DNA from 2 places in the Brevibacillus jepli genome. Region 1 is predicted to be linked to the other one. Evidence: riboswitches for the same ligand, from Rfam matches in the RefSeq annotation. Region 1 holds a riboswitch; the other holds the start of a gene.
What was found. A riboswitch is a leader RNA that binds a small molecule or an ion and turns the genes downstream of it on or off. The one in region 1 is predicted to bind S-adenosylmethionine.
Positions count from the first base shown of each region.

Region 2: linked by a shared signal. The riboswitch ahead of AB1L17_RS10980 (sugar ABC transporter substrate-binding protein) and the one ahead of AB1L17_RS26775 (homocysteine synthase) in region 1 are both predicted to bind S-adenosylmethionine.

Region 1 covers NZ_JBFEFW010000034.1:50,557-58,333, forward strand. The annotation lists gene AB1L17_RS26740 (TasA family protein) at 1-1,173, shown strand, start outside; gene AB1L17_RS26745 (hypothetical protein) at 1,166-1,831, shown strand; gene AB1L17_RS26750 (hypothetical protein) at 1,844-2,707, shown strand; gene AB1L17_RS26755 (signal peptidase I) at 2,912-3,511, shown strand; gene AB1L17_RS26760 (TasA family protein) at 3,763-4,356, shown strand; gene AB1L17_RS26765 (TasA family protein) at 4,429-4,923, shown strand; gene AB1L17_RS26770 (TasA family protein) at 4,916-5,017, shown strand; gene AB1L17_RS26775 (homocysteine synthase) at 5,085-6,389, opposite strand; SAM riboswitch class I at 6,480-6,586, opposite strand; gene AB1L17_RS26780 (rhodanese-like domain-containing protein) at 6,922-7,233, shown strand; gene AB1L17_RS26785 (SCO family protein) at 7,313-7,777, shown strand, end outside.
Region 2 covers NZ_JBFEFW010000008.1:140,630-148,406, reverse strand. The annotation lists gene AB1L17_RS11005 (hypothetical protein) at 1-136, shown strand, start outside; gene AB1L17_RS11000 (dimethylarginine dimethylaminohydrolase family protein) at 289-1,164, opposite strand; gene AB1L17_RS10995 (IclR family transcriptional regulator) at 1,356-2,093, shown strand; gene AB1L17_RS10990 (hypothetical protein) at 2,371-2,562, shown strand; gene AB1L17_RS10985 (ATP-binding protein) at 2,729-3,982, opposite strand; SAM riboswitch class I at 4,183-4,304, shown strand; gene AB1L17_RS10980 (sugar ABC transporter substrate-binding protein) at 4,615-5,637, shown strand; gene AB1L17_RS10975 (sugar ABC transporter ATP-binding protein) at 5,712-7,202, shown strand; gene AB1L17_RS10970 (ABC transporter permease) at 7,204-7,777, shown strand, end outside.

The sequences.
Region 1 (7,777 bases):
GGGGAGAGCATGGCGAAGTTCCAGGCAGAGGATGACCAACCGTTTTTACCGGGCGTCCGTCTTGAGAAGACATTGCGCGTAGAAAACGAGAGCGACGTGCCAGTGAAGTACGCCCTGCTGGCAGAAAAAGCCGCGGGTGATGATGTTGTGTACGATCAGCTGGTGGCGGAGATTCGCAGAGGCAGCGATGGTGAACTGCTGTACCATGGACGAATCAGCACGCTGACACAAGCCAATGTCATCATCCCTGAGCTGGAAAAGGGTGGACGGGATGAGCTGAATTTCACCGTGTACCTCCCGGAGAGCACAGGAAATGAGGTTCAGGAAAAATCAGCGGACGTCAATTTCGGATTCCTCGCGACCCAGCAAGAGAATGGTGATTACTTCGCGCAAGGCGGGCCAGTCATGACATTTACGCCTGCTGACTTGAGTGGATCGGCTCTTTTGGAGACGATGCAACTGGCGAAACGAGTAGAAAAAGAGGAAAGTGCCAAGGATGCAGACGGTGCCGGTCAAAAACGGATGACCTTTATCTTGGCGGAAGGCTCCTATGATTTGAGCGGATTGGATTTGCCGAAAAATATTACGTGGAAAGCAGCACCTGGCAAAGAAGGGAAAGTCGTCATCAACGCTAATGAGCTGGAAATAAGCAATGCGTCCTTTGAAGGAATCCGCTTTGATGGTAGCGGGACAGGCATACTGGTTGGTTCCAATGTCAGCTTCCGCAATTGTACATTTGACGGCGGATTGGATGTAGCGATCCAGACCAAATCAGGTGGCAAGCAGGCTGATGCTCAAACAGAAGCGGATACGGACACCAATACAGAAGCAGGCAACTACCTGGAAGGCTTGACGGTAAAGGACAGCGTCTTCGAAGGGCCAACGCAGGCAATCGTTCTCGATCAGGCGATCCGCGCCGTACTTTTGGCCAACAATACGTTCAATGGCGGAGATCACGCCGTTGTAATCGCCAATACAGAAGCTACACAAGTCCAAATCGTGAATAACGATTTTACGAAAGTGAACAAGCACGCGGTTGAAAGCGACGGAGTCCGGGTAGGTGATGGCATTGACGGATTTAAGGAGATCGCGCAGGAAGGCAACGCAACACCGAAGCTGGCTCTCCATCTGCAGAAAGCGGACATGTATCTGGAAAACAACAAATATGAGTAAGGAACAAGACAGTCGTTCGAGAAAACGGGAAAAATCACGCGCGAGCAGAAGAGCGTTGCGTGATCAGGCTATTGGATGTGTATTTTTAATCGGGGTGACCTTGTCTTTGTGGGGGCAACCGGCTACCACTTACAGCTGGATGTGGGAGGAAGCAAAGGATGCCGGACATGAATTCGCTGTCGGTTTGCTCGATATTTCACAGAGCAGCTTTGGGAGTGAGTGGCAAGTGGTGAGGGGAGGGAATCAGACGGTAGACTTGTCCCGGATGATTCCTGGTGACTCCAGGAAAATAAAGGCGACCCTGTCGAATGGGCAAAGCGATCTCGATTTCAATTACAAGATCGTAGCAAAGGTAAAAGATGCGGGAGTACCCGGATCGGCTCAAAAGCTGGAAGAAGTACTGCGGATGAAGATTGAGCAGGACAAGGAGGTCATTTATGATGGCTTGGTACGCGAGCTTCATCAGAGCACAGCGGGTCTGATTCAGCCAAATGGAACAGAAAAAACAATGAACGCCGATGAAGCGGATCAATCATTTTTCATTACTGTTTATTTGCCAGAAGTAGGTGTGGATCATTCATTCCAGTCTCTTAGTGCAGAACTGGAAGTGCGGTTTTTAGCGAAACAGGCGACAGCTGATTCGATTTTTGCGGAATAAGGGGATGGGATCTTGAAAAAACTGGCGATCGGGCTGGTTGCAGCTACTCTTGTGCTGAATATTGGCCACCTGGAAACGACCTTCTCATTTTTAACCAGTGAAAAGAAGCAGCAGTCCCCTATTTCTACTGGAACCAATGAAGATGTATTTGTGACGGACGTGGAAGAGCTTGTTGTAACGACAGAAGTGACCAAACACAAAACAGTGGTCCGGAAGCGAAGTGCGAGCGGCACTACTTCACAATCTTCTCATACGACGATTACTATCGATGAAGGCGTAGCACGAATCACCTTTACGCCCAAGCGTGAGCATCTGGTTTTGGGCTTGGAAAATGTAACAGTGACAGGCATAGCTGAAGACGAAGTAAAAGTCGAGCTGATAGAACCAACTGAAGGAGAAAAAGAAGAAGGCTTCCAGTTTCGCATCACCCATAATCGGCAAAAGGTTGGGCAAAAATCACAAACGGAAAAAGGGGAGCTTCAAGTCACCGCACTTGGGGGATTCTACACCAAAAAGATTCCACTAACGATTCGCACATCGTATAGCACTACCACAGATATAGAAGAAGAAACCGAACCAGATCAACCGAATCAACCGAATCAACCGAATCAGCCAGGACAACCAGACCAGCCATCTACACCTGAAACGCCTGCACCTGGAGGAGGCTCATCGGAAACGTCTCCTCCACCGCCAACAGATGGTGGGTCGCCTACAACACCACCAACGGATTCAAGCGGTCCGGCACCGCCAACTCCAGAGGAACCGGAGGAAGACGCACCTCCACCCGATTCACCCTCTACGGAAACCCCTTCTTCGCCTGGCGATGATGCGGGAGAAGCTGGCGGCGATTCGCAGCCTGTGGATTTGGCCAAGTGAGGGGGCCGCAAAACGGTCATGACCGTTTTGACTGACCGCTAGCGGTCAATTTTGTTTCATGAAAAACGTCGAGATGTTTCAATCCCCCGATGAGAGGGGACGTTTTTCACAAAATACCCCATACTTGCCCAGCGATTTCATGTCGCTGGGTCTTTTTAGTAGGAGAGGCCAACTCATACTTCAGGATGAGCTTGATCCAACCTGATGATGGAAGTTCGCGTGAAGGAAAATCCGTACAATAAGATCAATGAACTGAAACGGAAAGTGAGGAATGGATTCGTGGTCATTCTCAAAAAGTGCTTATCCTATGCAACTACTCTTTTTCTTGTGCTAGTCATTGCTCTCTCCGGATTTCTATTTGCGAGTAAACTGAACGGTGGAAAGACAACCTTGTTTGGTAGCGAGATTATGGTAGTGCTGAGCGGATCAATGGCACCGACTTTTGATACGGGCAGCATCGTCGCAGTGAAGCCGGTCAAGTTCGAAGACATCAAGCAAGGCGACATTGTCACCTTTAAAAACGAAGACGATTTGACGATTACACACCGGGTTGTGGAGGTCGCCAGCCAAGGGCTAATTACGAGAGGCGATGCCAACAACGGGAATGACACCGTGCCTGTCACGCAAGATCGATTGATTGGACAAGTAGAGTATTATGTACCGTTGCTCGGCTATTTAATTGAATTCATCCGTTCCAAAGTAGGGATGCTCGTATTTTTAGGGGTTCCGGGAATCTATTTAATCGTAAGCCAAGTCATGAAGCTATTCAAAATGATGAAGGAAGCTGGGGCACAAACGAGCTGATTATTATCTGGAACTTTCCGTCAAGGTGAATGCCTTGGCGTTTTTTTCTGTCTGGATGTTCTTCTCTCATACTCAAGTATGAGGAAAGGTAGCGGAGTAGTTGTAGAGTGAGTTCATCCGACTTCTCCTACTTTTTTCACCCTGATGCAGGAAGTTGGAAACGGGCGAAATCAGTAAGATTGTAAGTGTAAGGCACACCAAATACGGGGTGCCACAACGAAAAGCAATCATCCCATAGGAGGAATTATCCAATGAATTTGAAGAAACAATTCGCAGTAACGTTGGCTTCAGTAGGTTTGGGTGCAGCACTGATCGGCGGCGGAACTTTTGCATACTTCAGTGATCAAGAGAAAGTGGAAAACACCTTTGCAGCAGGTACTTTGGATCTGGCAGTCAGCCCTAGCGTAGTATTTGACCTCAAGCACATGAAGCCAGGAGATAAAGCAAAAAGATCTTACAAGATCACAAACAACGGAACGTTAGACATTCAAAATGTGTTCTTGACTTCCAAGTACACAGTGACAGATGCAAATAATAACAACGCCGGAGAAGATCTGGGCAAACATCTGAGAGTAAATATTATTTATAACATCGATAACAGAGACACAATCGTTTGGTCGGATACACTCGCAGAATTGCAGTCAAAACAAGGGAAAGATCGTCCTGACCTCCTGAAGTCTCTTTTTGAGCGCACTGGTGAATTGCTGAAACCAAAAGAAATTGATGATATCCGCGTTGAAATCGAATTCGTTGAAAACGATAAAGATCAAAACGTATTCCAAGGTGACTCGGTCAAATTGGATTGGACATTTGATGCTACACAAACAAAAGGAAAAGAAATCTAGGATAAACGATAAATCGATGGTAAACGAAGGTGGGAGCTTCCCACCTTCGTTTTACAAATGAGGAGATGACCTATGAAAAAGTGGAAGAGTCAGTTTATGCTCGCACTCGCGGCAGTGGGCGTAGGTAGCGCCTTGGTAGGAGGAGCAACCTTTGCTTACTTCAGCGACCAAGAAGTGGTCAACAATACATTCGCTGCTGGCACGCTCGATTTATCCGTGAACAAGCAAGTGGTGTATGATGTGAAAAACATCAAGCCGGGAGATTATATGGTTCGCTACTTTACCATTAAGAACTCCGGAACACTGGACATCGAAAAAGTACTGATGCATTCCAAATACACCGTAACGGACGCAAAGGGTGACAACGGTACAGAAGACTTCGGCGACCATTTGTATGTAGAGTTTTTGACGAGTGATGGACAAGTTATTTTGTTAAACGAATCCTTGGGAGAGCTGCAACGGAAAACAACCAACGGCCAGTCACCTGACATCTCGACCCTGTACACGAGCTTGAAGAAGCTCCCGGTGGGCGATGAGGATACGATCGCAATGAAAGTTCATCTTTAAAGAAAACGGCAAGGATCAGAACGTATTCCAGGGCGACAGCTTAAGCCTTACGTGGAATCTGGAAGCGTTCCAAGGCAAAGGATCAGAATTGTAATACAAGCAAAGAAGCACGTAACTCTGTCAGGGAGCTACGTGCTTCTTCTATTATTATATGTTCGCTATTATCCAACCGTAGATAATTGCGACGCACGCTGCAATGCTTGCTCCAAATCAGAAATGATATCGTCGATGGATTCTGTACCGACTGATAGGCGGATCAGTCCAGGGGTCACGCCGGCAGCCACCTGTTCCTCTTCCGTCATCTGCTGATGTGTTGTGCTGGCTGGATGAATGATAAGTGACTTGGAGTCCCCGACATTCGCCAGATGGGAGAACAGCTTCACAGACTCGATCAAAGTCTTTCCTGCCTCAAGACCACCACGAATACCAAAGGTCAGAATCGCTCCAGCGCCTTTTGGCAAATATTTTTGTGCCAATTCATGATGGGAGTCTGACGCAAGCCCCGGATAACTCACCCACTCGACTGCAGAGTGATTCGCGAGGAATTGTGCTACAGCCAAGGCGTTCTGGCTATGCCGCTCGATGCGCAGATGCAAGGTCTCCAATCCTTGGAGGAACAAGAAGGAATTGATCGGGGCGACTGCTGCTCCAATATCTCGCTGGAGCTGGACGCGTGCTTTGATAATATACGCGAGTGGACCGACAGCTTCGGTATAGACGACGCCATGGTAGCTTGGGTCTGGAGTGGTCAGGCCCGGGAATTTTCCATTGTTCCAGTCGAATTTTCCAGAGTCTACGATGATACCGCCAATGGCCGTTCCGTGGCCACCGATAAATTTGGTTGTGGAGTGCACGATAATATCGGCCCCATGCTCGAAAGGACGGCACAAAATCGGAGTTGCGAAGGTGTTGTCCACGATCAAAGGCACGCCATTTTCGTGGGCAATATTGGCGATTGCTTCGATATCAGCGACGTCAATGCGCGGATTGCCGATGGTCTCGCAAAAAACAGCTTTTGTCCGTTCGTTTATGAGTGCACGGAAATTTTCGGGATTGGATTGATCAGCGAAATGAACCTTAATACCGAGGCGGGGGAGTGTGTGGGCGAACAGGTTGTAGGTACCGCCGTACAGGCTGCTGGAAGCGACGATCTCGTCCCCTGCATGCGCAATATTCAAGATGGCAAACGTTATGGCAGCTTGCCCGGATGCGGTCGCCAATGCGCCAACGCCACCTTCGAGTAGGGCAACGCGCTTTTCAAATACATCTTGAGTTGGATTCATGATGCGTGTATAGATGTTACCGAACTCTTTTAAGCCGAACAAATTGGCGGCATGCTCCGTATCACGGAAGACGTAGGAGGTCGTCTGATAGATCGGGACAGCACGTGATCCTGTTGCAGGGTCAACCTCCTGCCCCCCGTGTACAGCGAGTGTTTCTGGCTTCCATTGTTGTTGGTCGGACATGATCATCTCTCCTTTTTCTATGGAAAATAGGATAATAAAAAAACGGAGCATTCTCCTGAGAAGAAGAAGGCTCCGGTCATTCACGGGCATTTGTCATCTCTCAGAATCATTGGATTCTGCAGGAATTGGCACCATGCAGATAGCCTGCTGGTTGCCGGGTTTCGTAGGGCCTGTCCCTCCACCGCTCTTGATGAAATTAATTGTTGTCGTAATTGTAAGAAAATAATCCCTCTCTGTCAATGTGGAATATACAGTTATCAGGGAGGTTTTTATGTATATATGGATGGGGTTGGCAACCTTTGCCTTCAAATTGTAACGGTTTTGCCCCAAGCTGTTCACATCCGGTGTGGCTACCGCAGGGGCGAAATAGGTGGTTTGTGATAGGATAAAGATAGAAAATACGGAGCATTCGCGCAGGAGTGAGGCTAGGTGTGCAAACGCTCTCTTCCCGTTAGAAAATAAAAAAAGCGTGTGATATCATGGAGGTGGTTATAACTGATCTAATCGTACATATATAGGAGGATAAATCACGATGAGCAATGGAGTAAAAGAAATTACGCCACAAGAGCTGTTGGAAAAGCTGGAAGCCAAGGAAGAACTGCAGGTTATTGATGTACGCGAAGTCGATGAGTGGAATGCAGGTCATATCAAAGAGGCAAAGCTGATCCCGCTCGGTTTTTTGCCGCATCGTATGGAAGAGCTGGATAAGGACATTCCGGTCGTGATGGTTTGCCGAAGTGGTGCCAGAAGCCATAATGCTACAGAGTATTTGAGCGCCCACGGTTATGACGTGGCGAATATGGTTGGCGGCATGCTCGCATGGCCAGGTGAAATTGAACGGTAGTATATAGAAGCGGTGTGTTTGCCTCCAGCGCGTGAGGAGGAGGCAGACACACATTGGACAAGCAGGGAGGAAGCAGCTCGTGAGTGAAGGAACACAATTACAGCAGGAATCAGGTATGAAGCGCCATTGGTTCACTATATTAGCTGGTGTTATCATTTTGGCTATCGTCGGAGTATTTGGTTATAAGTATATGACACAGGAAAAAATCGAGGTATTGAAGCCCATCGCGGACTTCAACTTAGACAATAGTGATGGTACTACTTATAAATTTTCAGAAAGCGCTGGTAAGGTACGTCTGGTAGAATTTATGTTTACCAAGTGCCCGGATATTTGCCCTGCGACCACGTACAACATGGCCAAGCTGCAGGATCAATTAAAGGAAAAGGGACTGTTTGGAGATAAAGTGGAGTTTATTTCCGTTTCCTTTGACCCTGACAATGATACGCCTGAAGTCTTGCAGGAATACGCAGCCAAATTCAAGGCGGACCAGAGCGGATGGAAGTTCCTGCGTGGGGACGCTGCGGCTGTAGAGAAAGTGACGAAG
Region 2 (7,777 bases), on a different contig from region 1:
TTTAACTCCAACAGATGATATGAAAAGCGTCTTGATTGACTTTGAGGTACCGAAGAAGGAAACGTACGAGGTAAAAATGTCCGGGCTTGAGTGGGAGAGAGTTACGGTGGACGGTGTCATTCCGCTTACCAAATAACGCTTGTAGTAAAAGAGGTATAGGATGGCCAGTTGGTCATTTTATGCTTCTTTTTGTTGGCGGGAAGGGTTTTACACATAATCAAAATTGATAAAAAAACGAGCCAGTAGAGAGTCATTTCCCAGGCTCGTTTCTTGTTTTTTCGTACACTTTTACACCCGTTCCACCGGGCTTGTCAGGCAAGTAGGTCCACCTGTTCCCTTATAAGAAATCTCATTGCCCTCATACTCGTATACAGTCGCACCTGCGTCGAGAAGACGTTGCTTGGTAATCGGGTTGCCTGCCACGACCATGCACACACGAGGCGCGAGGGCGAGAACGTTGCTGCCCAGATTTTCATACTCATCATCCGGTACTTCAATTAACTGAATGCCTCTGTCGATGAGCAGCTGACGGAAAAATACAGGCATCAGCTTGGAATAGACGACAGCCAAATCATGATCGACCATACTGATGACTGACATCAGATGCAGACATTCCGCAGGTCCACGATCATACGGAAGCTGTACCACGATGATTTCATCTGTAAAATCCTTAACCATTTCCGTAATTTGAGCGATAGCTGCTTCATTCGTGCGGAAGCCAAGGCCAATGGCAAGCGTTTTGTCATCCAGCCAGACGAGATCGCCGCCATCTGACAAGGCGTCTCCAGTGAGTTGCCCCAGGATCGGAATATTGTTTTCTTCTAAAAAGGCTTTGTATACTTCTGCTTCTCCTTGACGGAGTTCTTTGCCAGATTTGAGGATGATCGCCCCTTTGGAAGTAAATTTTACGGGGTCGTGTGCGTAAATGGAATCCAGTCCGGTTTTATCGGATTGTGGCAGGTGCAGGACGTTTTCCACATGCTCGCGCAGGATTGCTTCGAATTTGGCGTACTCATGAAGAGCCGTGTCCCAGTCCGGGCGATCTGTATAGTTGAAGGTTTTCCACGATTGATCGAGATGTTCTTGGCTAATAAATGCTTGATGGGGATGCTTGATGATGACCGTTTTCATCTTTTTGACCATGGATTGGCTGCCTTGGAACATAGTTGCCTCCCTTTATTCCACATTGCAGAATATTATTCATATTTCGAAATGTTCACCATTAGTTTACACATTCTGATTTCTGACTGTCAATCTGTGATTCCTACCTGGAGTTTTTTTGCGATTCACAAAATTAGAGCAAATGGTTTAACATAGTTTCATAGGAGAAGATAGATAGAAAAGGGGGGATGACCGTGATTCAATCGTTTGATCGAGCGATGGCGATTGCAACGGCACTTTCGTCGGACGAGCATAGAAAATGGTGGACGATCAATGATTTAGCGAAGGAATGCCAGCTCCCGGTCAGCACCATTTATCGACTGTTGTACACGTTGATGGGTCATGGATTGGTAGAGCAGGATGCTGCGACCAAGCAATATACGTTGGGGATTAAATGGATGGAATTCGGCTTGCGCGTGCTCGATCGGATCGATTATCGCAAAGTAATCAAGCCGATGATCGAGGAGCTGGCCAGAGAAGTGAACGAGAGCGTATACTTCAGTCAGCCTAGCGGACTCGAATCGATTGTCGTTGATCGTGTAGACAGTCAGCACAATATTCGCATCTACGACCAGTTGGGCTTGCGGATTCCGATGCATATCGGTGCGGCCAATAAAGTCGTGCTGGCCCATATGCCTGTGGAGGAAGCACGACAAACCGTAGTGCAGTTGGTGGATGAAGAGCAGGTGCCTGTTTTTATGGAGAAACTCATGGAGATCAGAGCAGCTGGTCATGCAGTCAGCTTTGCGGAGCGGACGGAAAATACGGCGTCCGTCGCAGCGCCGGTGATTGACTACAATCAAAAGGTAATCGGGGCGTTAAGCATTGGAATTGTTACGTATGATTTGAAGGAGGAACGGCTCCAGTATTTGATTGAACGGGTGAAGGATGTCGCTCACAAAACTTCGCAACGGCTAGGCGGCCTGTCATAGGCCGGCTGGCCTTTTTTTTTGCTCTTTTCACCTTATAGATTTTGTTAATAATACTAAACAAAATAAGTGATAAATTAATAAAAATAAAAAATATATTGACATCTTTTATACATATATTGTAAAAATGTATTTGTATCAAATTTTGGGAGGTTTTTACATCGAGATTTGCAGTTGAAGTTTTAGATTTAATTTCATCATTATCGATCAAATAGATCGTATCCTGCTCCCCAAAGAAATACGGTGAGTGCAACAAGAATTAACTGGAGGGGCTAGAGAAATGGCTTGGATTATTGCAACAGAGCTATTCAGAATTTTTTTTGCTTATGTAGGCGGGTATATGATTCTACTAGGCTTGCAAACTTCCTATAAATGGATAAATGGAAAAGAAGCCAAGATTACCTTTTCCCAAAAAATGATGGTTCTCACAATTAGTGTGGCTGTCGATATCATTTGGAGATTTGTTTTTTAATCATCAAACGACATAAAGCAAAAACTCGATCTTCCGTGGAGAAATCGATGCCATTACAGGAGAGTGGCTGCCACACTAATCAAGAGAGACACCAGGGGGAGACTCCTGGTGTTTTGTTTTGTATAAACGGAAAAAGGCACAGTTCCACTGCAAAACCTGCATGCAGTTACTGTGCCTTATACGGGAGCATAATGGTGAACTTGGTCCCTACTCGTGGTTTGCTTGATACATTAACGGATCCACCAATCGCATGGATGACATGGTAGGAATAAGTCAGTCCAAGACCGGTCCCACTCGATTTCGTAGAAAAGTAAATGGTACCGAGACGGCTGATCTGTCCTGCATCCATGCCGACACCGTTATCCTTGATGACCAACAGTGCTTTGTTTCGCTCAATGAGCAAGCCGAGGGTAACTTTTCCGTCCGAAATATCTGAGCAGGCCTCGATTGCATTTTTGATGAAATTCACGAGCACCTGCTTGAACTCGTCTGGGTTGGCCTTGATCTTCACGGGTTTCTCAAAGGCTTGCAGCTCCAGCTCTACGTTATACATATTGGCAAACGGGAGCATCACTTCACGAATGGCATGCAAAAGCTCGCAAACATTAATCAGCTCATGCCGTTCCTTGAGCGGCTTGGAAATCGCAAGGTACTCGGTCAAGATGGCTTCTGTCCGTTGGATTTCGTCCAGACTGATGCGAATGTATTGATCGACTTTTACCAAATTTTCCGGAGATTCCTGTATCAATTTCAAGAAGCCTTTGACTGCTGTCAACGGATTTCGTACCTCGTGTGCGAGCGAGGCGGCAACGTGGCTCATCGTCTGGATTTTTTCATTTTGCGCGTGGCGGATGAACAGCTCCTTATCCGAAACGCATTTGCTGAAAAGCGACATTAATAGCCAGAGCCCGAAAAAGTTTTGAATGGGAATGAGAACTGTATAGTAGACGAGATTTTGTGATACATAGGTCGGGAAAAAGTAATAAGTAATCCCCAAAGCAACACTGGAAAAAATCGCACTCGTCATAAAAAGATACAGTGTTTTCCGATAACTGGCTTTGTAGTGCTTGTAAATTAAGAGTGCCAACAAAAAATTTACGGCAAGGATCAGCATCGCAACCCATGTTCCTTGGCCGCCTAGATAATACCGATAAACCAAGGCTTCGATCAGAAGGAGCAAGGCAACCTCAATACCGCCATAAACCAGTCCGAACAGGATGATGACATGCCGTATATCAAAAATCATGCCGTTAGTAACGCTCGGGGCAAAGGTCATCGCAAGAATCATGCAGGCAGAACTGGTAATGATGATAAACGAACGGCTGTAGTTCCTCATTTTGTCGCGGTAATAAATGTTGAAAAACACAAAAGGAATAATCGCAAAAAACCATTGCAGAATGACTTCTTTTAATAGACTCATGTAGCATCCCCATCGCAAAAATTTGCTAGGCTTGTATCAATCTACGATAATTCGACAAGACACAACAAAATCCCTCTCGTATTTACAGTGAGAATTGGAATAAATATCTAGAAATTCTTTGTATAACCTAGTTGACAGATGGGTAATGCCCGGATTATATTCTGTATATACTAATACAAACGTTTTGAAAATAAACACTACTCTTATCAAGAGAAGGCTGAGGGAATGGCCCTATGAAGCCCGGCAACCTAGCGCGAGAGATGATGATTCTTTCGAGCCAAGGTGCTAACTCCAACAGGTAGAAATACCTGACAGATAAGAGGCGAGAATCTTGTCGATTTTTGTCCTCTTTCTCTGTGGAAGAGGATTTTTTGCGTAGCTAACGTGGGGAAGTGGGGAAGAAGCGCATTTCCAGTCTACGCTTCGGCCTACGCCCTGCTGTGGGATTGACTGTCCGCTCAGGAAAAAATGGCGGGAGCGCTTCAAACGTAGAAGTTTCAAGGAAGTAGCCCATAAGTGAAGCTGAAATTCCCCGCCATTTTTTCCTGCGCTGGGGCGGGCTCCAGAGGCGCTTGGACTGGAAATGCGCTTCTTCTACGAGGATTTTGAAAAGAAAAAGGGGGAACATCAAAATGAAAAAGAAACTAGGGCTGATTACTTCACTTGTATTGGCTGCGTCAGTTCTCGTAACGGCATGCGGTGGCGGAGCAGCAACAGGAACCGGAAGTACGACCGAAGGCGCTTCGGGGGAGAAGGCGAAGAGAATCGCACTCATCATGCGTCAAAATGTAGGGACATTCTCTGCCCAATACATCAATGGTGTGAAGACAGAGGTCGAGAAAAACGGCGGCGAGCTGACCGTTTTTAATGCAGATACCGATCTGGCAAAAATGGCGTCCAACCTCGATGCGGCCGTGAATCAAAAATTTGATGGCATTCTGATCGACCATGGTACGGCAGAAGCCTTGCAGCAGGGTACACAAAAAGCTGTGGATAGAAAAATTCCGGTCGTCCTGTTTGATACAGACATCAACATTCCGGGCGTGCCAGTTGTGGCGCAGGATGACAACAAATTGGCTGAGCTGAGCCTGGAGAAGCTGGCTGCAGATACGAACGGCAAAGGCAACATCGTAAAAATATGGGTAGCGGGCTTTGCGCCAATGGAAAAACGCCAAGTCACGTATGAAGCTTTCCAGAAGAAGTACCCAGATATAAAAGAAATCGCCGCATTCGGTTCTGCGACCAACAATACGGCACTCGATACGCAAACACAGATGGAAGCCATCTTGAAAAAATACCCGAACAAAGGCGACATCACAGCAGTATGGGCAGCTTGGGATGAATTTGCCAAAGGGGCAACTCGTGCCATCCAGCAAGCAGGCCGTACGGAAATCAAAGTATACTCCATCGATTTGAGCGATGAGGATCTGCAAATGATTCAGGCGGAAAACTCTCCGTGGACTGCGACAGCAGCGGTAGACCCATCCAATATCGGGCGCATTCATGCCCAAACCGTGTTCCAAAAAATCAAAGGCGAGCAAGTGCCAGACAACGTGAAGCTGAATCCAGTGCTGGTGAAACAGGAAGACCTGCCGAAGGATAAAAAAGTAACGATGGGCGACCTGTCCCAATACGTAAAAGAGTGGGGTAAGTAAGCGCGTCAAAATTGGCTGTTCCCGTTGATTCGTATCTATCAACGGGATTTTTCCTTATACAGGAGGTGTGAAAAATGTCCACATTGCAAATGAAAGGGATGACGAAGCAGTTTTCCGGGGTTCCTGCCCTGCGATCCGTCGATTTTGAGGTGCGCGCAGGAGAGGTTCATGCACTGCTCGGTGCCAATGGCGCAGGAAAAAGCACCCTGATGAAAATTCTCACGGGAGCGTATCAGGCAGATGGCGGCACGATCACCATCGATGGCCAGACTGTGACGATCCAATCTCCGCAGGACGCCAAAGCATTGGGCATCCAATGTGTGTATCAGGAAGTGGACACCGCCTTGATCCCGTATTTGAGCGTCGCCGAAAACATACTGGCGGGTCAAATTGTCCAGGCGAAAACCAAAGGACTGATCAACTGGCAGAGCTTGTACAACGAGTCGGAGCAGATTTTACAAAGCTTCGGCTTCTCCATTCCGGTGAGGATGCTGGTCGAAGAATGTACGCTTTCGGAAAAGCAATTGATTTTGATCGCACGGGCTACCGTACAAAAAGCCAAGTACGTTATTTTCGATGAACCGACTGCGCCGTTGAGCACCAAGGAGAGCGAGCGACTGTTCCAAATCATTGCACAGCTGAAAAAAGCAGGCGTCGGCATCATTTACATTTCCCACAGGCTGCCGGAAATTTTTGAAATCTGTGATCGGATCACGATTATGCGCGATGGTCAGCATGTCGTGACCTCAGAGACGACTGCGACGAATATGGACGAAGTGATCGCGAACATGCTGGGCAAAAGCTTCGACGAGGAGTTCCCGAAGCTTGCGGTGCCGATTGGCGAGACGATTTTGGAAGTGTCCGGAGTTGCTGGTGGCAAAGTGCGTGGGGTCGATTTGAAAGTACGCGCGGGAGAGATCGTGGGTGTCGTCGGTCTGGTCGGAGCAGGGAAGACTGAGCTCGCCCGATTGCTCTTTGGTGCGGATGAGGCAAAGGCTGGTGCGATCCGACTACATGACGTACGAATCCAACTACGCTCGCCCAAAGACGCCGTTGATTCAGGCATCGTGCTCGTCCCGGAGGAGAGGCGTAAGGAAGGGATTTTTGTAGAGGAGTCCGTGCAGAACAACCTGTCTGTCGCCTCGTTGAAAAAGAAATCCTTGCTAGGTTTCATCAAAAGAGGGGCGGAAACGGCGAACGCAAGAGAGCTCGTGCAGCGTCTTGGTGTGAAAACAGCCGATATCAAGCAGCTGGTCGGTTTTCTCAGCGGCGGAAACCAGCAAAAAGTCGCGATCGGAAAATGGTTAGATACGAACTCGGACATCTTCATGTTTGATGAGCCGACAAAAGGTGTGGATATTGGCGCAAAAAGCGATATTTACCGCCTGATCGGAAGGCTGGCGGAGCAGAAGAAGGGCGTCCTGTATTTCTCCTGCGAGTTTCAGGAGGTCATCGGGATTGCAGACCGGATTCTCGTCATGTTTGAGGGTAAGATCGTGAAGGAACTGAGTCGCGAGGAAGCAACGCAAGAACTGATTATGTACTACGCAAGCGGAGGTGAGTAACGTGGCAGATAAAAAGTTTAGCCTTTTTGATTTTGTATACAAATACGGAACGGTTGCAGTCATTGTCATTGTCATGTTGTTATTCAGTCTGACCAACCCGTATTTCTTCACGTACGACAACTTGACGGACATTCTACGGTCCATCTCGATTGTGACGTTTGTTGCGATTGGTGTTACGTTCTCGCTAATTGTCGGGGGCTTTGACCTGTCTGTGGGCTCGACGGTTTCGTTGACCACGGTCGTCTCTGCTTCCATGATGGTTTGGTATGAGCAAGGAATCTTCACGACATTGGTTGTACCGATTGTACTCAGCTTGCTCGTCGGGCTGGTCAATGCTTTTCTCGTCGTAAAAATCCGCATTCCTGATTTGCTCGCGACACTGGCAATGCTCTACATCGTAAACGGCATTCATATGACGTATTCCCAAGGGTATTCCATCTACGCCAACATGCCGATGCAAGACGGCACGCAGGCTCCGGGCAAATTCCAGGAGTGGTTCCTCTGGCTGGGCCAAGGAGAAATTCTCTCCGTTCCGGTACCTGTCATTTTGACCTTTTTGCTCGTCGCGATTACGC